Regions from separate parts of the Enterobacter roggenkampii genome, predicted to be linked through region 1. Evidence: riboswitches for the same ligand, from Rfam matches in the RefSeq annotation. Region 1 holds a riboswitch; each other region holds the start of a gene.
What was found. Region 1 has a riboswitch for thiamine pyrophosphate ahead of thiB (thiamine ABC transporter substrate binding subunit). Riboswitches for the same ligand answer to the same signal wherever they lie in the genome.
Positions count from the first base shown of each region.

Region 2: linked by a shared signal. The riboswitch ahead of thiM (hydroxyethylthiazole kinase) and the one ahead of thiB (thiamine ABC transporter substrate binding subunit) in region 1 are both predicted to bind thiamine pyrophosphate.
Region 3: linked by a shared signal. The riboswitch ahead of thiC (phosphomethylpyrimidine synthase ThiC) and the one ahead of thiB (thiamine ABC transporter substrate binding subunit) in region 1 are both predicted to bind thiamine pyrophosphate.

Region 1 covers NZ_CP017184.1:733,167-740,447, forward strand. The annotation lists gene araC (arabinose operon transcriptional regulator AraC) at 237-1,082, shown strand; gene BFV67_RS03380 (DedA family protein) at 1,211-1,978, shown strand; gene thiQ (thiamine ABC transporter ATP-binding protein ThiQ) at 2,007-2,705, opposite strand; gene thiP (thiamine/thiamine pyrophosphate ABC transporter permease ThiP) at 2,689-4,299, opposite strand; gene thiB (thiamine ABC transporter substrate binding subunit) at 4,275-5,258, opposite strand; TPP riboswitch at 5,290-5,390, opposite strand; gene sgrR (HTH-type transcriptional regulator SgrR) at 5,427-7,082, opposite strand; gene sgrT (glucose uptake inhibitor SgrT) at 7,171-7,281, shown strand, end outside.
Region 2 covers NZ_CP017184.1:3,060,943-3,068,223, reverse strand. The annotation lists gene BFV67_RS14400 (YadA C-terminal domain-containing protein) at 1-1,026, opposite strand, end outside; TPP riboswitch at 1,641-1,737, shown strand; gene thiM (hydroxyethylthiazole kinase) at 1,773-2,543, shown strand; gene thiD (bifunctional hydroxymethylpyrimidine kinase/phosphomethylpyrimidine kinase) at 2,540-3,340, shown strand; gene BFV67_RS14385 (GntR family transcriptional regulator) at 3,383-4,129, shown strand; gene BFV67_RS14380 (PfkB family carbohydrate kinase) at 4,103-5,056, opposite strand; gene BFV67_RS14375 (ADP-ribosylglycohydrolase family protein) at 5,053-6,057, opposite strand; gene BFV67_RS14370 (nucleoside permease) at 6,054-7,281, opposite strand, start outside.
Region 3 covers NZ_CP017184.1:230,829-238,109, reverse strand. The annotation lists gene BFV67_RS01085 (YjaG family protein) at 1-53, opposite strand, end outside; gene nfi (deoxyribonuclease V) at 95-766, opposite strand; gene hemE (uroporphyrinogen decarboxylase) at 776-1,840, opposite strand; gene nudC (NAD(+) diphosphatase) at 1,879-2,652, opposite strand; gene BFV67_RS01065 (Rsd/AlgQ family anti-sigma factor) at 2,748-3,233, shown strand; TPP riboswitch at 3,288-3,396, shown strand; gene thiC (phosphomethylpyrimidine synthase ThiC) at 3,476-5,371, shown strand; gene thiE (thiamine phosphate synthase) at 5,371-6,006, shown strand; gene BFV67_RS01050 (HesA/MoeB/ThiF family protein) at 5,999-6,754, shown strand; gene thiS (sulfur carrier protein ThiS) at 6,738-6,938, shown strand; gene thiG (thiazole synthase) at 6,940-7,281, shown strand, end outside.

The DNA.
Region 1 (7,281 bases):
CAACGGAAAGTGTGACGCCGTGCAAATATTCAATGTGGACATTTCTGCCGCACTTATAGACACTTTTGTTACTGGTTATCTGCCTGCTCTGGCGGAGAAATCAGGGGGAAAGGCTGAAACATGGCGGACGTAAAAGCGGCGTGATGCTTTTTGGATCTTTTCGCGGGCCATTTTTAACCTGCATTTAGTGATATGGACAATTGGTTTCCTTCAGGACCCTTGGGAGAACTGAATCTATGGCCGAAACGCAGAACGATCCCCTGCTGCCGGGATACTCGTTTAACGCGCACCTTGTGGCGGGGCTGACCCCTATCGAGGCTGAGGGATATCTCGACTTTTACGTCGACCGACCGCTCGGGATGAAAGGGTATATCCTCAACCTGACCGTGCGGGGGGAAGGGATCATCAAGAACGGTGACCAGCAGTTCGTCTGCCGCCCGGGGGATATCCTGCTGTTCCCGCCGGGGGAGATCCACCACTATGGCCGTCATCCGGATGCCAAAGAGTGGTATCACCAGTGGGTCTACTTCCGTCCGCGCGCCTACTGGCAGGAGTGGCTTTCCTGGCCGGCTATTTTTGCACACACCGGGTTTTATCGCCCGGATGAGGTGCATCTGGCGCAGTTTCGCGAGCTTTTTGCCCAGATAATCGAGGCGGGGCAGGCTGGTGGACGCTATGCCGAACTGCTGGCGATAAACCTCCTTGAACAGCTGCTGCTGCGACGGATGGAGGCGATTAACGCGTCGCTGAATCCGCCGCTGGATAACCGCGTGCGCGACGCCTGCCAGTACATCAGCGACCACCTGGCCGATAGCCAGTTTGATATTGCCAGCGTCGCCCAGCACGTCTGCCTGTCGCCGTCGCGGCTGTCGCACCTGTTCCGCCAGCAGCTTGGCGTCAGCGTACTGAGCTGGCGCGAGGATCAGCGCATCAGCCAGGCGAAGCTGCTGCTCAGCACCACCCGGATGCCCATCGCCACCGTGGGGCGCAACGTGGGCTTTGAGGATCAGCTCTATTTCTCCCGCGTATTTAAAAAATGCACCGGTGCCAGCCCCAGTGAATTTCGCGCGGGATGTGAATAAACGGTAAAAAAAGATAAACAAACAGGTGAATGCGGAAAGCAACCTGTAAACTATTCAGACAATTGTTGCCTTGACGCGGTGCGGGGCGCTAAGCAGAATCGCTGATTCGTTTTCTGACCGGAATAGTTATGCAGGCATTGCTAGAACACTTTATTACCCAGTCCGTTATGTACTCGCTCATCGCCGTGGCGCTGGTGGCGTTTCTGGAATCGCTGGCGCTTGTCGGGTTAATCCTGCCCGGCACCGTGATGATGGCGGGGCTTGGGGCGCTGATCGGCAGCGGTGAGGTCAATTTCTGGCAGGCATGGCTGGCCGGGATTATCGGCTGTCTGCTGGGCGACTGGATCTCCTTCTGGCTGGGCTGGCGCTTTAAGAAGCCGCTGCACCGCTGGTCGTTCATGAAAAAGAACAAAGCGCTGCTGGATAAAACCGAGCATGCGCTGCACCAGCACAGCATGTTTACCATCCTCGTGGGCCGCTTCGTTGGGCCAACGCGTCCGCTGGTGCCGATGGTGGCCGGGATGCTGGATCTGCCCGTCGCGAAATTTGTGGTGCCGAACATTATCGGCTGCGTCTTCTGGCCGCCGTTCTACTTCCTGCCGGGTATTCTGGCCGGTGCGGCGATTGATATTCCTGACGGTATGCAAAGCGGTGAGTTTAAGTGGCTGCTGCTGGGCACGGCGGTCCTGCTGTGGCTGGCGGTCTGGCTCTGCTGGCGGATGTGGCGCAGCGCGAAAGCGAGCGTCGATCGCCTGACGCGCTATCTTCCGCGCTCTCGTCTTTTGTGGCTGGCCCCGCTGACGCTGGGTGTGGCCGTGGTGGCGCTTGTGGCGCTGATTCGCCACCCGCTGATGCCGGTGTACGGTGAGATCCTGTTGAAAGTTGTGAGCCGTTAAGCGCCGGGCGGCACTGCGTTTGCCCGGCCTACGGTTTTATACCCAATAATCCAGAAGCGCTTTCTTTTCCGCTCATTAATGCTTCTGTTGCTCCATCCCACAAAATGCGTCCCTCCGCGATCACCACCGATCGCGGCGCAATCCGTGCGGCATCTTCGATACTGTGCGACACCATCAGCATCGTCAGCTGTTGGCGCTGACAGACGTCCTGCACCAGGGCGAGCATCTCCTGGCGCAGCGCGGGATCGAGCGCCGAGAACGGCTCATCCAGCAGCAGCAGCGGCTGCTCGCGCACCAGACAACGTGCCAGCGCCACGCGCTGACGCTGGCCGCCGGAGAGCTCGCCCGGCAGCCTGTCGATGAATTCAGCGATCCCCATCTGTGCGGCAATCACTTCAAGTTTTTCGCGTTGGGCATCGTTCAGCCTGAGCCCCGGATGCATTCCCAGCGCGATGTTTTGCCGCACCGTCAGATGGGTAAACAGGTTGTTTTCCTGAAACAGCATCGACACAGGACGTTTAGCCGGAGGGGCGTTGGTGAAATCACGATTATCGATGGCTATCGACCCGCTGGCAGGTTGCAGAAAACCGGCGATCAAATTGAGCAAGGTGCTTTTCCCGGCACCGCTTGGGCCAAGCACCGCAATCCGCTCGCCCTGCTGAACGGAGAGCGTAAAGCGCATCGGCAGATGCTGATAGAGCCAGGTTACATCAGTCAGTTTTAACATCACGCCCCGGGAGTTTTTCGATAACGGTAAATAAGGCAAAGCAGAGCAGCAGCAGTAACAGCGCGGTAACCGCGCCGTCCTGACTGCGGTAAGAGCCGATTTGCTGATAAAGCCAGTACGGCAGCGTGCGGAAATCGTCATTACCGAACAGCGCCACGACCCCAAAGTCTCCAATGGAGAGCACGCAGGCAAACGCCAGCGCCTGAGCAAGCGGACGTTTTAGCGCGCGCAGTTCCACAACCTTCAGCCGCTGCCAGCCCTGCATGCCCAGCGACTGACACAGCAAACCGTAGCGGCTGTTGACGTCGCGCATCGGGTTTTCCAGCACCTTAAGCGCGTAGGGGATGGCCATTAAGGCGTTAGTGAAAATCACAATGCCATCGGCCCTTTCCGGCAGGCCGAGGGTGCTGTTGAACAGTAAAAAGAAGCCCGTTGCCAGCACGATCCCCGGCATCGCCAGTATCAGCATGCCCGTCAGTTCCAGCATTTGTCCGGCTTTTTGCGCCTGGCGGGCGTAGAGCTCACGGCTGCTCCACAGCAGCATCATGGTCAGCATAACGCACAGCAGTCCGGCAGCCAGCGCTATGCGTACCGAGGTCCAGGTCGCCTGCCAGAGAACGGGCTGTTGCAGGACGGATATAAGATTGAGGTTCAGGCCGTCAACGATAACGGCCAGCAGCGGCGGCAGCAACAGCAGCAGCGCCAGCGCGATCAGGATAACATCGCTGATGCGGCTGTGCAGGCTGTCCTGCGGATCGCGCCAGCCGGTTATTTGATGACTACCTGCGGGAATGGCTTTACTCAGCCGCTGGCTCAACAGCACCAGCACCAGACAGCACGCCATCTGGACTATCGCCAGCAGCGCGGCGCGACCGGGATCGTAGTCGTAACTCAGCGCCTGGTAAATCGCCAGCTCAATGGTGGTGGCCTGCGGCCCGCCGCCAAGTGACAGCACGGTGGCAAAGCTGGCAAAGCAGAGCATAAAGATTAATGCCGCCACGGGCGGGAGCTGGCGGCGCAGCCACGGCCATTCGACAAAACGAAAGAACGACCAGCCGCGCATGCCGAGCTGGGCGGCAATCTGCCGCTGCTCGCCGGGAATGTTCTCCAGCGCCTGCAAAAAGAGGCGCGTTGCCATCGGCATATTGAAAAACACGTGCGCCAGCAGAATGCCCTGCAGTCCGTAAGGCGAGAATGACCACTCAATACCAAGCTGGCCGAACAGCGAAGCCAGCCAGCCCTGGCGGCCGTAAACGCTCAGAATACCAAATACCGCTACCAGCACGGGCAGGATCAGCGTCATGGCGCACAGGCGCAGCAGGGCCTGCCTGCCGGGGAAACGCCGCCGATAGAGCGCGCGTGCAAGAAAAAGAGCCGGGATCGCCGACAGCAGGGCAGAAAGAGACGCCTGCCAGAAGGAGAACCGGATAACGTGCCAGAGGTAGCTGTCGTGCCAGAGGGCGAGCAGGTCGCTCTCCGGTGCGTTAAACCACAGCGCAAGAAAGGCTCCCAGACTGACCGCCACCATCACGACGGCGGCGAGCAATCCGGGGAGTAACCAGCCGGGAATTAACGGCTGACGGCGCGTTGCCATTCACTTACCCATGCGGCACGCTGCGCGGCGACCTGCTGCGGCGTAAACTCCAGCGAGGTTTTCGGCTTGGTCAACTGCTCAAAACCTGTGGGCAGCGCAACGCTGGTGACCGGATACATCCAGTTGCCCGCTGGAATGGCATTCTGGAATGCCGGTGAAACCATAAACTTCAGGAACTTCTCGGCCAGTTCCGGCTGTTTGCTGGCGGCGGTACGCGCGGCCACTTCCACCTGCAGATAGTGCCCTTCCGCAAAATCAGCCGCAGCATAGTTGTCTTTCTTCTCGGCGATAATGTGGTAGGCCGGGGAGGTGGTGTAGCTCAGCACCAGATCGCTTTCGCCTTTCAGGAACAGGCCATAGGCTTCGCTCCAGCCTTTGGTCACGGTGACGGTTTTGGCGGCCAGCTTCTGCCACGCTTCCGGCGCCTTATCGCCGTAGACTTTCTGCATCCACAGCAGCAGGCCCAGGCCCGGCGTGCTGGTCCGTGGATCTTCATAAATCACGCGCCACTTCTGGTCGCTTTCCACCAGCTCTTTCAGGCTCTTCGGCGGGTTTTTCAGCTTGTTTTTATCGTAGACGAAAGCAAAGTAGCCGTAGTCGAACGGCACAAAGGTGTCGTTCTTCCAGCCGCCCGGCACGTTAACGGCCTCTGCCGCGACGCCGCTTTTGGCAAAGAGGTTGGTTTGCGAGGCGGCTTCAAGCAGGTTGTTATCCAGTCCGAGCACCACGTCGGCCTTGCTGTTTTTGCCTTCCATGCGCAGGCGGTTGAGCAGCGAAACGCCATCTTCCAGCGCCACGAACTTCAGCTCGCAGTTGCAGTCGGCTTCAAAGGCTTTTTTGACAACCGGGCCAGGGCCCCAGTCGGCGGAGAAGGAGTCGTAGGTGTAGACCGTCAGGACGGGCTTGGCTAAAGCGGGCAGCGCGAACAGCGCCAGCAGGGGGAGAACTTTTTTTAACACTTTGCACCTCAGGGTTGAGTGGCAAAGGATTTTGAGCGACAGCCTCAAATCCCTTCGCCGGCGTTATCCGGATCAGGTTCGACGGGTATTATCTCAGCGCACATCTGTGATGCAGCACCCCGTTGAGAACGGCGCTATTGTAATGATTTGGTGAATATTACGAAAGCGTTATGGCTCCGGGGGCGCAAACCAGGCGGATTTAAAATCAAACCAGCCCAGGGTGTTCATCCGCAGGCCGCGCATGCTGCGCTGGCCCTGGATCATCAGCCAGTGGTGGATCAGCGGGACGATCGCCTGTTCGGCCAGCAGCTGCTGGCACCATACGGCAAGATTCATCTCGCCCGCACGCCACAGGGCGGCATCCTGCTGCCAGTCCCGGTCGATGCAGTGCTGGATCAGCGGGACTTCATACAAATGCGAGAAGAGGGAAAAATCGAGCGGCAGGGTAAAGTTAGCGCTGTTGAGCCAGATATCGCTGGCGATTTCCCCCTGATGCCATTCGTCATAGTCCACTTCCCTGATGTCCAGCCTGACTCCCTCCGCTGCCAGCAGGCGGGTCATGATCCTCGCGATAAAACGATGCTCAACATGATCGCGGTAGTAGGTCAGGGTGATGGACTCCAGCCCTGCGGGTTTGTCGCAGCGCGTTGGTCGGGCATGGTGCCAGCGCGGAAGCAGGCCGTACGCCGGGAACCAGTATGTCTGGTATTGCTCTTCCGCATGGTAGATAAGATTGGAAGGAGACAGCACGTGGCTGATCCACTTGCGGACAGCCGGGTTTGCCCCACGGTGGGTGCGGCGGTCAAAGAGGAGATAGTAGCAGCCCTCCTCCAGGCGGCTCTCCACGGCCTTTTCTCCGGTGGTGGGGCCTTCAAGCGTCAGCCCGCAGCTCAGGTCTTCATTGAGATCCGGCAATACCCACACGTTCACTTCGTCGATCAGCGCCCGATAGCCAAAGTAGTCATCGAACGCGCGGATTTTCAGCTGGTTGCTGTTATTGCGGGAGACGGAGTAGGGCCCGGTGCCAATCGGCTGGCTGGCAAAATTGTTCAATGATTCCCACTCGGCGGGCAAAATCATTGAGGGCACATAGCCCAGCAGCCAGGGAAGCCACTTGTCCTGCTGCGACAGCTCAATATCCAGCGTCCAGGCCGTGGGGGAGTGGATGCGCGAAATATGCGAGTAGAGCGGCAGCCTGCGGGCGCGTTCCAGAGAGGCGATGACGTCGTGCATCTCCAGTTCGCGACCGTGGTGAAAGTGGATGCCCGGGCGTAAGAAGAAGCGCCAGTGGCGCGGGGAAAGCTGTTGCCAGTGGTGCGCGATATCCGCCTCCAGTTCCCCGTTTTCCTCATTTATCCGCGTCAGGCCGCTGAAGATTTGTCGGGCCATGTGGGTTTCAGAACGCCGTAACGCCGTGCCGGGCAACAGATTTTTCATCGGACGGTAGTAGAGCACCCGCAGAATGTGTCGGCCCTGACGAAAACTGCGTCCGAGATGGGAGACCAGCATCTGGCGCACGGCGGCCTTGTCGCCCACCAGCTGGACCAGCTGATCGATACGGTCCTGCTCGAGCAGGTCTTCTGCACGCTGCTGCTGCAATGCCAGCCCGGTGTAGAGAAAGGTCAGCCGCGAGCGTTTTCCGCGTCCCGCCTCCGCTTCCCAGCTTAACCACCCCTGCTGCTGCATGGTATTGAGCAGCGTGCGCATATGGCGGCGGGAACAGCTAAGCAGGTCAGCCAGCTCGTTGAGCGTGGTTTCCTGCGATTGCCCCTCGCAGCACTGCCAGAGGCGGATAAATTGTTGCTGCAGACGACCGGAAGGCATAAAAGAGGAACTCCTGACAAAAAACCAGCAATTTATTAATCCCTATATTAGGCCAATAATGCTTCCCGATGAAGCGAGGAGGTAAATGATGAAGAGGTCTACCGCACGTCAGTTTTATCAGCAGTACTTTTCAGCGACAAAAGGATCGTCCTGGCTGGCCCGCCCGTGTGCAGAGCAACGGCTGAAAATGTTAGAAGAA
Region 2 (7,281 bases), 2.3 Mb from region 1:
TGTACCTGATGTAGAGAGGGTAGCGGCTATATTCTCAGCGAACTTATGACGGTAACCGACTGCGTAACCTTGCGCATCTTTGAAGTTGGCAGCACCGACGGCAACCGCGTTATCTGTATCAACGTAATGCAAACCAGCAAGAGAAGCAGCGCCAGCGATACCAGCACGATATTCCTTGCGATCCTCATTCTGCTGATTCTCCAGAGAAGAGAACTTAGCGTTATTTTGACTCTCTAACGCAGTAATACGTGATTCATGATTCGCTAATTGTGCGCTGTGATTCTGAATCGTCGTTTCTTGTGCTTGCTGGCGTGACTGAACGTTAGCAACAGCAGCTTTGTTAGCAGCGGCTACCGTTTGTGCATCAACCGCTAAAGATTGCGCATAAGCGCCCGTATTAAATGCCTGAGTCGCTTTGTCAGAGGCATCCTGAAGGGCGTGATCTTGTCTATCCTGATCGGCGTCGAAAATGCTTTTATCTACCTTACCTGCCAGCGCTTGAGTGTTAGCATCTGCTTTGTTGTTCGCATTGGTAGCGGTGAGTTCAGCTTTATCTACTCTTGTGTTTGTATCAATGATTGCTTGACCGTTAGTAATAACGCCTTGTAAAGCCGCATCTGCTTTATTATTAGTGTTATCAATCAATATATTCTGTTTGTTATCAGTGATTGTCTGACCTGCTTTGTTATCATCGACTTTCTGATTAAGGATAGCGTTAGCTTGAGTGTTAGCGTTTACGCCATCTTGAGCGGTATTAGCTGTATCTTGTGCTTTATTAATAGCTGTATTTGCTCTTTCAATATCGCCCTGAAGGTTATAGATTTGCCCGTCTTGCTTAATGTTACTCCCCTCGATGTTATCAAGGTTGTAGGCGGTTTTATCGGTACCCTGAATTTGAATGTGAGCACCTGGATTATTGACGTTATCGTCAAGGTTTACGTTTACTTCCGCTGCATTTGCAGTATTCATTGAACCAGCGAACACAAAACCAAAAACAGCGATAGCTGTTGTATTTAAATAGTTCATTTTAAAGCTCTCATCATCACTACAAGAAAAAATAAAGTAAGGGCGCTATCCTGGCGGGAAGATACAACGTCTTGTTATATCTGAATTAATTCACGATTAACGGTGGAAATTTTGGTTTGATAACTTATTTCGTAACGTGCAGTAACTATCTATGAATGTGTAATTTTGATTATTGATCTAAATCATAAATAGCAGGAATAGCTAAACGAGTCGATCCAGAAAGGCCTGGCCTAATAATCTTATAATACAATAAGATAGCCTTTCATAATGGATGAGAGTGAAATTAGATATAAAACACCAATACATTAATTGTATTTAAGTGTTTTGATTAAAATGGGTTAATAATACACATGACAGTTTATGTAAATTTATGGGTTTTTGCCGATTATTTATTATCGAACCTTTAGTAAGCTTCGAATGAAAATGAACTCAGCTCATTTTTGTTCCGGGATATACCAGGAAAAAATATTTATGTTGAAGATGCTAGCGAAAAGTGTCTAGGAAGATTCATAACGCGAACGCTGCCGTGATAAATCAAAACTCCTTGCGCCTGGCCTGTGGCCACGGTTACACTGATTGAGAACATTGATTTTAATAAATCATTGTTTTAAAAGTATTTTGACTCGGGGTGCCCTTCTTTGTGAAGGCTGAGAAATACCCGTATTACCTGATCTGGATAATGCCAGCGTAGGGAAGTCAGATGCCTTCCCGGTCATCGCTTCTTCACGCAAGGCAGGAGCGAACCCATGCAGCCTGACCTGCTCGATTTACACGTTTTACACCACTTCCGAACCCGTTCTCCGCTGACCCATTGTATGACCAATGACGTCGTACAGACCTTTACGGCCAACGTTTTGCTGGCGCTTGGCGCATCTCCGGCGATGGTGATCGAGGCCGAAGAGGCCGAGCAGTTTGCCGCGATAGCCGATGCGCTGCTGGTTAACGTTGGCACGCTGACCGCGCTGCGCGCCCAGTCGATGCGTCGTGCAATTGAAAGTGCGGTAGCGGCAGGCAAACCCTGGACGCTGGACCCGGTTGCCGTGGGCGCCCTGGCGTTCCGCACTCGGTTTTGCCATCAAATCCTTGCCCTGAAACCGGCCGCCATTCGCGGCAATGCTTCCGAAATCCTTGCCCTCGCGGGGATGAGCGCGGGCGGGCGCGGCGTCGATACGACCGATACCGCCGCCAGCGCGGTGCCTGCTGCCCAGGCGCTGGCCCGGCAGATCAATACGATTGTGGTGGTCACCGGCGAGGTGGACTACATCACGGACGGGCAACGTACCCGAACGGTAACCGGCGGTGACCCGCTGATGACGCGCGTGGTGGGCACCGGGTGCGCGCTCTCTGCCGTTGTGGCGGCGAGCTGCTCGCTGCCGGGTGACCGGCTGGATAACATCGCCGCCGCCTGCGGATGGATGAAGCGGGCCGGAACGGTGGCCGTTGCGCACTCGCGCGGCCCGGGCAGTTTTGCCAGCGCGTTCCTCGACGCGCTCTACACGCTGGAGGAGCAGGCATGAAACGGATTAACGCCCTGACCATTGCCGGCACCGATCCCAGCGGCGGCGCGGGTATCCAGGCAGACCTGAAAACCTTCTCGGCGCTGGGCGCGTACGGCTGCTCGGTCATCACCGCGCTGGTGGCGCAAAACACGTGCGGCGTGCAGTCGGTCTACCGCATCGAGCCAGATTTTGTTGCCGCGCAGCTGGATTCGGTGTTCAGCGATGTGCGTATTGATACCACCAAGATCGGCATGCTGGCCGAAACGGACATTGTGGAAGCGGTGGCCGAACGGCTTAAGCGCTATCAGGTGCAAAACGTGGTGCTGGATACCGTCATGCTGGCAAAAAGCGGCGATCCGCTGCTCTCCGCCTCCGCCGTCGAGACGCTGCGCAATAAGCTGCTGCCGCAGGCAGCGCTCATCACGCCCAATCTTCCGGAAGCCGCCGCGCTGCTGGGCGCGCCGCACGCGCAAACTGAACGGGAAATGAAAGAGCAGGGCAATGCGCTGCTGGCGATGGGCTGCGGGGCGGTGCTGATGAAGGGCGGGCATCTTGATGATCCGGAAAGTCCGGACTGGCTCTTCACCCGCGACGGCGAACTACGCTTTACCGCGCCGCGCGTGCAGACCAAAAATACCCACGGCACGGGTTGTACGCTCTCGGCCGCACTGGCGGCGCTGCGCCCACGTCATGAAAGCTGGGCCGATACGGTTAGCGAAGCAAAAGCCTGGCTCTCGGCGGCGCTGGCAAAAGCTGATACTCTGGAAGTCGGTCACGGTATTGGGCCGGTACACCATTTTCATGCATGGTGGTAAGCCAGTATACTGGCAGAATACATCACGCCTGAGAAAACAGAGATGGAACAAGCGCATACCCGGTTAATCGCTCAACTGAATGAACGGATCGCCGCGCCCGACAACACGCCGCTGTACCTGAAGTTTGCCGAAACGGTAAAAAATGCTGTGCGCAGCGGGGTGCTGGAGCACGGGAATATTTTGCCCGGCGAGCGCGATCTGAGCCAGTTGACCGGGGTGTCGCGCATTACCGTGCGTAAAGCGATGCAGGCGCTGGAAGAAGAGGGCGTGGTGACGCGCGCCCGTGGCTATGGCACGCAAATCAACAATATCTTCGAATATTCGCTGAAAGAGGCGCGCGGTTTTTCCCAGCAGGTGGTGCTGCGCGGCAAGAAGCCGAATACGCTCTGGGTCAACAAGCGGGTGGTGAAGTGTCCGGAAGAGGTGGCCAACCACCTGTCGATCTCCCCGGAGAGCGAGGTCTTTTTGCTCAAGCGCATTCGCTATGTCGATGACGATGCGGTGTCGATTGAAGAGTCCTGGGTCCCCGTCGGGTTAATTCCCGACCCGGATGCGATTGGCATTTCGCTCTATGACTACTTCCGCAGTCAGAATATCTTCCCGCAGCGCACCCGCTCAAGGGTGAGCGCCCGCATGCCCGACAGCGAGTTTCAGACGCACATTAAGATGGACGAAAAAATACCGGTGCTGGTGATCAAGCAGGTCGCGCTTGACCAGCAGCACCGACCGATTGAGTACAGCATCAGCTACTGTCGCAGCGATCTATACGTCTTTGTGTGCGAGGAGTAGTGCCTCGCGCGTCGGGGCGCAATCCCCGCCGCGGTGGCTGACCACCCATGACGCCACGGCATTCCCCAGCAGAACGGCATCTGCCAGTGACCATCCCGCAGCCAGCCCGGCCAGCGTGCCGCCCGCGTGGCTGTCGCCTGCACCAATGGTATCCACAACCGTCGCCGGAAACGCCGGAACAACGCCCGAGGCGTCACCGTCATACCACGTAGCACCGTCTTTATCATGGCGCACGATCAGCGCGGCGCCGAAGCGCTGCTGCCACTCCGCACCGAGGTTTTCAGCCTCCACACCCAGTCTTTCAGCCGCGAGCCCCGCTTCCTGACGATTGAGCGACACGATTGGCCTGCAGGCCATGATTCTCTCCATCAGCGCATCAGGAACATCCGCGATGCGTGGGCCGAAATCGATAAAGGCCGTCACGTCCTGTAATCCCTCCAGCCAGCCTGTCAGCAGCTCGCCGCACGGCGAGGCCAGCTGGTAGCCGGAGAGATAAACCAGGCTGTTTTGCGGAACGTGAAGCGCATCCAGCCAGCGCTGCTGCCACTGGTTTTCCACGCCGCTAAAGGACATAAAGGTGCGCTCGCCGTCTGGCTCCACCAGCGCCAGACACCAGCCGTTGTCGCCGGTTTCAGCCTCTACGGCGCTGTGCAGATCCTGCTTCGCCATGGCGTTGCGGATAATATCCGCCCAAACGCCATGGCCGACGGGAAGGGCATTTTGCGCGGCGATCCCGAGGCGTTTCAGGGCGATGGCAATGTTCAGCGCGCAGCCGCCAATATTCACGCCCTGCTGCTTAAGTTCGATATCGCACCCGCGCCAGGGCAGGGCGTAGGCGTCGGCGATGACGTCAATCACCGCGGCGCCCAGCACCGTCACCGGGCGCGTGGCGTGCAGATTTTCGAGACGTTGGGCAAATGCCTTCATACGCCCTCCCTTTGCTCCCTGAAGTGCAGCAGTTTCTCGCAATAATGGCCGAAGTTGAGCTGGTTGACGGCGTCGAGTTCGGCTTTGAGCGCCGGATCAATCGCCTGCACGCCGTGGAGCGCGCCGCAGATGGCCGTCGCCATGGCGCCAATAGTGTCCGTATCACCGCCAAGATTGGCGCATAAGATGGCGCAGCGGTTCGGGTCGGTTCCCGCCAGTTCCACCATCGCAATGGCCGCCGGAACGGACTCAATGGTGCTGGTTCCCGCGCCAATCAGCTGATAAACCTGCTCGCTGGCGGACTCAATACCGTTGGCTTCCCGTACGGTCTTTAGCGCCAGTTCAATACGCGCCGCCAGCGACGCGCTGAAGGTGGTGGTTTTCATCTCCTGCGCATAGCGGGCGATCCCCGGCAGGGCATCAACGATGTTCTGCCAGCTTTCGCCGTCGATGGCGCGGGAAACCGCCCAGGCCATCACCACCGCGCCGGCAATCGCGAGGTCCGATTTATGGGTCGGGCTGGAGGCCTGCGCCACCTGTTCAACAAAGTGTTCCAGCCGCGTCGCCGGAAGGAGACAGCCCAGCGGGGAGGCGCGCATCGCCGCCCCGTTGGTCACGCCGTTGTTTTCCAGCGCGCTGACCGGCTTCCCGTCACGAATCGCATTAAGCGCGATTTTGGAGGTCGGGCCGAGCACGTTCTTGTTGAACGCGTCGAAATCAAGCGCCCAGTTCAGGATATGCTTGCCGATAACGTCCGCATTAATTTCCCCGTCGCACTCGATAATCGCATCGGCCAGGCACAGCGCCATTGAGGTATCGTCGGTGAACTCTGCCTGCCTGAAATAGCAGGCCGCGTTATTTTCTGCCGGGCCGGGTAAAAAGCGGTCGATCCAGCCGAAGTGCGCCTTGACGCGCTTTCTCGGCCACAGCTCCGACGGCATGCCCATCGCATCCCCTAACGCCTGCCCGTAAAGGGCACCGAGAATACGTTCTTGTTTCATTTAACTTCCCCTTGTGTCAGCGCGGCATCGCCATCAACCACCGCAATTGCAGCGATCTCTTTGTCCGATTCGCGGAAAAACAGCATAAACAGCACGGCAATCACGGCAATCATGATTGCGCCAAATGTCCACATTCCGGCCCAGTTGAAGGTCAGCCCCTTCACCGGCTCTTTGTAGGCGAACATTTTTTCCATCATCACGCCGCCCAGGCGGTAACCCAGCAGGCTACCAAAGCCCTGACAGCAGAGCGTAATCAGGCCCTGCGCGGCGGTGCGCATATGCACCGGCGCTTTTTTATCCACGTAGATATACGCGGTGACGTAGTAGAAGTCGTAGCTCACGCCGTGCAGCAGAATGCCGAGGAACAGCAGGGCGTAGGTGAAGTATTGTTCCGCACCGCCGTAAACGAAGAACCCGTAGCGGATGGCGGCGGTAATCAGACCCAGCAGTAAGACCTTCTTAATACCAAAGCGTTTGGTAAAGAACGGCAGCGCCAGCATAAAGAAGATTTCCGAGAACTGGCCGAGCGTCATCCAGCCGGTGGCGTTTTTCATCCCCACTTCAGTGAGATAGCCGTTGGCGAAAATGTAGTAGAAGGCCAGCGGCATGGCGAACAGGAACGAGCAGAAGAAGAACACGAGGAAGTTTCTGTCGCGCAGCAGGATCAGCGCGTCCAGCCCCAGCATCACTTTAAAGTCCAGCTTGCCGGTACTTTTTGGCGGTGTGTTCGGCAGGAAGAGGGCAAACACGCCGAGCAGGGCGGAGCTGGCGGCGGTCATCAGCAGGGGAATATTGGTATCGGAAATATCGCTATAGCCCAGCATCTGCGGCAGGAAGCCGCACGCCAGACCGGAGGCTATCCAGCCGAGGGTGCCCATCACGCGGATACGCGGGAAGTCGGCCTCGACGTCGTCCACGTTCGCGAAGGCAATGCTGTTGGTCAGCGCGATGGTGGGCATGTAGGTCAGGGAGTAAACCAGCAGCAGCGGGAAGAAGGTGCTGAACTGGGTTTGCTGTGCCGCGAAGTACATCAGAATCGCGCCGGCAAACATCAGCACCGCCAGCACTTTCTGCGCGGCGAAGAAGCGGTCCGTCAGCGAGCCGACCAGAATTGGGGAGAGGATAGCGGCAATGGCGGTACAGGCATAAGACCAGCCGATTTCCCCGGCGGTAAAACCGCTTTTGCTCAGCCACAGCCACAGCGGCACAAACCACGCGCCCCAG
Region 3 (7,281 bases), 500 kb from region 1:
TGCTGCCAGCTTTCCAGCTTTTCAAGGCGCAGGTGAATCGGGTTTTGTAGCATGATGATCTCTCGAATCGAAAATTAGGCGCAGTTTACCTGAATCATCGCTGAATTTCCTGCCAACGAACAAAAGCCGGACGCGAAGAGGCCACCGCGTCAGCCCAGCGCGTTGGCTCCGGTAAGCGGTAGCCCTTCATGCAGCGCTGTACCCACGCCAGGGCGCTGTCCATACTCACCCGATGGCCGGTGGCGATGAACAGCGGATTACAGCGCGCCTTGCTGCGCCAGACCCACGCCAGCTGCTCGCCTTTATGGATAAGCGGTGCCAGCGCACCCGGCTCGGCTGAAAGAGGTTCAAAGGCGCCGCAGAGGCGTTTCTTGGCGACGCCGATGGTCGGCACATCCACCAGCAGCCCAAAGTGGCTGGCAACGCCTAAACGGCGCGGGTGTGAGATACCGTGCCCATCGACAAAAAGCAGGTCAGGTTTTTGCGAAAGCTGCTCCCACGCTGCCAGCAGCGCGGGATATTCGCGGAAGGAGAGAAAGCCCGGAATGTACGGCATGGTGGTGGCAATACGCGCGACCTTGTACTCCACCAGCTCGAGCGAAGGGTATTTCAGGACCACCATCGCCGCTCGCGTCACGTCCCCACCCTGCTCAAACCCGACGTCGGCTCCGCCAATGTACTGCGGAGGATCCTTATCCAGACGATCCTCGCGGATCACCGATGAGGCCAGTTCGATTTGTTGAGCGCGTAGCGACGCGAGATCCATAACGACTCCTTACTTGTGATACTGGGCAGAAAGCCGATGCACCGCCTCCACAAATACGCCTGCGTGCTCTGGCGGTACATCCTGATGAATACCGTGGCCGAGGTTAAAGACGTGGCCTTCCCCCTGGCCGAAACCAGACAGTATAGTCGACACTTCTTCTTCAATGCGGGCAGGCGGCGCATAGAGCATGGACGGGTCCATATTGCCCTGAAGCGCTACTTTGTCGCCCACGCGGCGGCGGGCATCAGCGATATCGGTAGTCCAGTCGAGCCCCAGCGCGTCGCAGCCGGTGGCCGCCATCGCTTCCAGCCACTGGCCGCCACCTTTGGTAAACAGCGTCACCGGCACGCGGCGACCTTCGTTTTCACGCAGCAGGCCGTCGACGATTTTATGCATGTAGTACAGGGAGAACTGCTGATAATCGCGGCCGGTCAGCACGCCGCCCCAGGTGTCGAAAATCATCACCGACTGTGCACCTGCCTTAATCTGCGCGTTCAGATAGAGCGTGACGCTCTTCGCCAGCTTGTCGAGCAGCGCATGCAGGGCCAGCGGCTCGGCGTACATCATCTTTTTAATCAGGGTGAAGGCTTTGCTGCTGCCCCCTTCCACCATATAGGTCGCCAGCGTCCACGGGCTGCCGGAGAAGCCAATCAGCGGCACCTCACCTTTCAGCTCGCGGCGAATGGTGCGCACAGCGTTCATCACGTAGCCCAGCTCGCCTTCCGGATCGGGGATCGGCAGCTTGTCCACGTCGGCTTTGCTTCTGATCGGAGAGGTAAAACGCGGGCCTTCACCGGTTTCGAAGTACAGGCCAAGGCCCATCGCATCCGGAATGGTCAGAATATCCGAGAAGAGGATCGCCGCATCCAGCGGGAAGCGGCGCAACGGCTGGAGCGTCACTTCACAGGCCAGCTCGGCGTTTTTGCACAGCGACATAAAATCGCCCGCCTGCGCGCGCGTGGCTTTGTACTCTGGCAGATAGCGTCCCGCCTGGCGCATCATCCACACCGGGGTGACATCAACGGGCTGGCGCAGCAGCGCACGCAGATAACGATCGTTCTTCAGTTCGGTCATTTTTGCAGTTCCTTAAGCGTCATGGCCTCAGTGTAACACTACTCATACTCGGCCCGACACATCGCTACGGTATCTTCTATCAGCCGACGCGCCACGGTACCCGGCGGAGGTAACAGGGGTAAATCGTCGTAGCGATACCAGTTCGCGTCCAGCAGCTCTTTCTGATCGATAACGATCTCGCCGCTGTCATAGTCGGCCATAAAGGCCGTCATCAGCGACTGCGGGAACGGCCACGGCTGGGAGGTGACGTAGCGCAGGTTCTTCACTTTGATTCCGCTCTCTTCCATCACCTCGCGCGCCACTGCCTGCTCCAGCGTTTCGCCCACTTCGACGAACCCGGCCAGCACGGTATGAATGCCGTTGCGATGGCGGGTATGCTGTGCAAGCAAAATAGAGTCATCCCGACGGATAGCGACGATAATGCACGGCGCAATTTGTGGGTAATAACGTTCGCGGCAGTGGCTGCAGAGCATCGCCCACTCGGTTTTACTCGGGTGCATGGTATGGCCGCAATAGCCGCAGTATTTGTGCGAGCGGTAAAACTCCGCCAGCTGCACGCCCCGCCCCGCCAGCTGGAACAGGCCTACGTCCAGATCCAACACCTGGCGAACGGATCCCATATCCTGACGACGCGATTGTTGGATCAACCACACGGGTTCACCCTGCCACTCGCCGATCTTCAGCGCAGGCTGGCCCACGAGATCAAACGTTTCCGCCGCACCGTAGGGCAGCTCTCCACCGGGCAACCATAATTTTTGTTCGTGACTGACGATCCACCAACCCAGATCTGATTTTTCAATAATACGATCCATATCTATTGCACTACCTTCGCTTCACTGACATGTTGTTAGCATTGTGGTTACATTCTGGATGAGCAGATTCAATCCTACACTTTGCGGAGTCGACCATGTTAAACCAGCTAGAAAGCCTGACTGAGCGCGTTAGAGGAAGTAACAAACTGGTGGATCGCTGGCTACATGTGCGCAAGCATCTACTCGTGGCTTATTACAATCTGGTCGGTCTTAAGCCTGGCAAAGAATCGTTTATGCGGCTGAATGAAAAAGCGCTGGATGATTTTTGTCAGAGCCTGGTCGACTATCTGTCCGACGGCCATTTCAATATTTATGAACGCATTATCCGCGAAATGGAAGGGACAACGCCGTATTTAGCGGCCAGCAAGCTTTGTCCGCTGCTGGAAGCCAACACCCAGCAGATCATGGATTACTACGATTCCACGCTTGAGAACGCCATCGATCACGATAACTATCTTGAGTTCCAGCAGGCGCTTTCCGACCTTGGCGAAGCGCTGGAAGAGCGATTCACGCTGGAAGATAAGCTGATTAGCCTCGTCCTGGACGCCAGCCCCGAAGATAACATCGCGCGCCCGGCTTGAGTTCTTAATCGTTAACGAGTAATTTACAACCATTCGCCCCTCTCACGAGGGGGATTTTTCTTGTCGGAGTGCCCAGAGCGAAAGCCGGGCTGAGACCGTTAATTCGGGATCCGCGGAACCTGATCAGGCTAATACCTGCGAAGGGAACAAGAGTCACACTGCTGTTGTATCGCCCCCCGGGCGATCCTCTCTTGCTTCATCCGTCGTCTGACAAGCCATGTCCTTCACTTTTGGAATGAGCTATGTCTACTGCAAAACTGACCCGCCGCGAACAGCGTGCACAGGCCCAACATTTCATCGACACCCTGGAAGGCACCGCTTTCCCGAACTCGAAACGCATCTACATTTCCGGCTCGCAGGCCGATATCCGCGTCCCGATGCGCGAAATCCAGCTCAGCCCGACCCTTATCGGCGGCAGCAAAGAGAATCCGCAGTATGAAGACAACGAAGCCGTGCCGGTGTATGACACCTCCGGCCCGTACGGCGATCCTGATGTGGCTATTAACGTCCAGCAGGGTCTGGCAAAGCTGCGCCAGCCGTGGATAGAGGCGCGTAACGACTGCGAAGAACTGAGCGTACGCAGTTCTGCATACACCAAAGAACGCCTGGCCGACGACGGTCTGGACGCGCTGCGCTTTACCGGCCTGCTGACGCCAAAACGCGCCAGAGCGGGCAAATGCGTGACGCAGCTGCACTACGCCCGCCAGGGGATCGTCACGCCGGAGATGGAGTTCATCGCCATCCGCGAGAACATGGGCCGCGAGCGTATCCGCAGCGAAGTGCTGCGCTACCAACACCCAGGTGAAGGCTTTGGCGCGCGCCTGCCGGAGAACATCACGCCGGAGTTTGTGCGTGACGAAGTGGCCGCAGGCCGCGCGATCATCCCCGCCAACATTAACCACCCGGAATCCGAGCCGATGATTATCGGCCGCAACTTCCTGGTGAAGGTCAACGCTAACATCGGTAACTCGGCCGTCACCTCCTCCATCGAAGAAGAGGTTGAAAAGCTTGTCTGGTCAACGCGCTGGGGCGCGGACACGGTAATGGATCTCTCCACCGGCCGCTATATTCACGAAACCCGCGAATGGATCCTGCGTAACAGCCCGGTTCCGATTGGCACCGTCCCGATTTATCAGGCGCTGGAGAAGGTCAACGGCATCGCCGAAAACCTTACCTGGGAAGCGTTCCGCGACACGCTGCTGGAGCAGGCGGAACAGGGCGTGGACTACTTCACCATTCACGCGGGCGTGCTGCTGCGCTACGTGCCGATGACCGCGAAGCGTCTGACCGGCATCGTCTCGCGCGGCGGTTCGATCATGGCGAAGTGGTGCCTCTCCCATCACCAGGAGAACTTCCTCTACGAACACTTCCGCGAGATCTGCGAAATCTGCGCCGCGTACGATGTCTCTCTGTCGCTGGGCGACGGCCTGCGCCCGGGCTCCATCCGCGACGCTAACGACGAAGCACAGTTTGCCGAGCTGCACACGCTGGGCGAGCTGACCAAAATCGCCTGGGAGTATGACGTGCAGGTGATGATTGAAGGCCCGGGACACGTGCCGATGCAGATGATCCGCCGCAACATGACCGAAGAGCTGGAGCACTGCCACGAAGCGCCGTTCTACACGCTGGGGCCGCTGACCACCGACATCGCGCCGGGCTATGACCACTTCACGTCAGGCATTGGGGCGGCGATGATCGGCTGGTTCGGCTGCGCCATGCTCTGCTACGTGACGCCGAAAGAGCACCTCGGCCTGCCTAACAAAGAGGACGTGAAACAGGGGCTGATCACCTACAAAATTGCCGCCCACGCGGCGGATCTGGCCAAAGGCCACCCGGGCGCGCAAATCCGTGATAACGCCATGTCGAAGGCGCGCTTTGAATTCCGCTGGGAAGACCAGTTCAACCTGGCGCTGGATCCGTTCACCGCCCGCGCCTACCACGACGAAACCCTGCCGCAGGAATCGGGCAAAGTCGCGCACTTCTGCTCCATGTGTGGGCCGAAGTTCTGCTCGATGAAAATCAGCCAGGAGGTGCGCGACTACGCCGCCACGCAAACCATTGAAGTGGGTATGGCGGACATGTCCGAAACCTTCCGCGCCAAAGGCGGCGAAATCTACCTCAAAAAAGAGGAGGCATAATGTACCAGCCCGATTTCCCACCCGTTCCCTACCGTTTAGGGCTCTATCCGGTGGTGGACAGCGTGGCGTGGATAGCGCGCCTGCTGGAAGCAGGCGTTCGCACCCTCCAGCTGCGCATCAAGGATAAACGCGATGAGGAGGTGGAAGCCGATGTGGTTGCCGCCATTGCGCTGGGGCGTCGGTATAACGCCCGCCTGTTTATCAATGACTACTGGCGGCTGGCCGTTAAGCACCGGGCGTACGGCGTGCATCTGGGTCAGGAGGACCTGGAAACAACGGATCTGAGCGCAATCCGTGACGCCGGGTTGCGTCTTGGTGTGTCAACACACGATGACATGGAAATCGACGTGGCCCTGGCGGCCCGTCCCTCTTACATCGCGCTCGGTCACGTCTTCCCGACGCAAACCAAGCAGATGCCCTCCGCTCCGCAGGGTCTGACGCAACTGGCGGGTCACGTTAAACGCCTTGCCGACTACCCCACCGTCGCCATCGGCGGAATCAGCCTTGAACGCGCCCCGGCGGTGCTGGAGACCGGCGTGGGCAGCATCGCCGTCGTCAGCGCCATCACCCAGGCCGCAGACTGGCAGGCCGCCACCGAACAGCTTTTACAGCTGGCAGGAGCAGGCGATGAATGATCGCGACTTTATGCGCTACAGCCGTCAGATTCTGCTGGAAGATATCGCCATCGACGGGCAGCAAAAACTGCTCGCCAGCCGGGTGCTGATTGTTGGCCTGGGGGGATTAGGCGCACCCGCCGCGCTCTATCTGGCAGGCGCGGGTATCGGCACGCTGGTGCTGGCCGACGACGACGAGGTCCACCTCAGCAACCTGCAGCGACAAATCCTCTTTACCACCGAGGATATCAACCAGCCGAAAGCGCAGATCACCCGGCAGAGGCTGCATCAGCTTAACCCGGATATCGAACTGATTGCCCTACAGGAGCGGCTTGGCGGTGAAAGCCTGCACCGTGAAGTCGCCCTTGCCGACGTGGTGCTGGACTGTACCGACAACATGGCGACGCGCCAGGCGATCAACGCCGCCTGCGTGGCAAACCATACGCCGCTTATCACCGCCAGCGCGGTGGGGTTCGGCGGGCAAATGATGGTTCTGACGCCACCGTGGACGCAGGGCTGCTATCGCTGCCTGTGGCCGGACGATGCCGAGCCGACGCGCAACTGCCGTACGGCGGGCATTCTGGGTCCGGTGGTCGGCGTGATGGGCACGATGCAGGCGCTGGAGGCCATCAAGCTGCTCAGCGGCATGGAGACGGAACGCAATACGCTGCGGCTGTTTGATGCCCGCTCCAGCGGCTGGCGTCATCTGGCGCTGCATCGCGCCAGCCACTGCCCGGTGTGCGGAGGCCGCGATGCGCATTCTGTTTAACGATGAGCCGATGAGCTGCGACGACGGGCTCACCGTTGCCGCACTGCTCGACAAGCTGCGTCAGCTCAAGCCGGGAACGGCGCTGGCGCTCAATCAACAGATCCTGCCGCGCGAGCAGTGGGAACATCAGCAGGTCAATGAAGGCGACCAGATCCTGCTGTTTCAGGTTATCGCAGGGGGCTGAAATGTTACGTATTGCCGATAAAGTCTTTGATTCACATCTGTTTACCGGAACCGGAAAATTCGCCTCGCCGCAGCTGATGGTGGAGGCCATTCGCGAAAGCGGCAGCCAGCTGGTGACGCTGGCGCTTAAGCGCGTGGATCTGCGCCATCACAGCGATGCCATTCTGGCTCCGTTGCTGGAAGCGGGCGTCACGCTGTTGCCCAACACCTCCGGCGCCAAAACGGCAGAAGAGGCGATTTTTGCCGCACAGCTGGCACGGGAGGCGCTCGGCACCCGCTGGTTGAAGCTGGAAATCCATCCGGATGCCCGCTGGCTGCTGCCCGATCCGATCGAAACGCTGAAA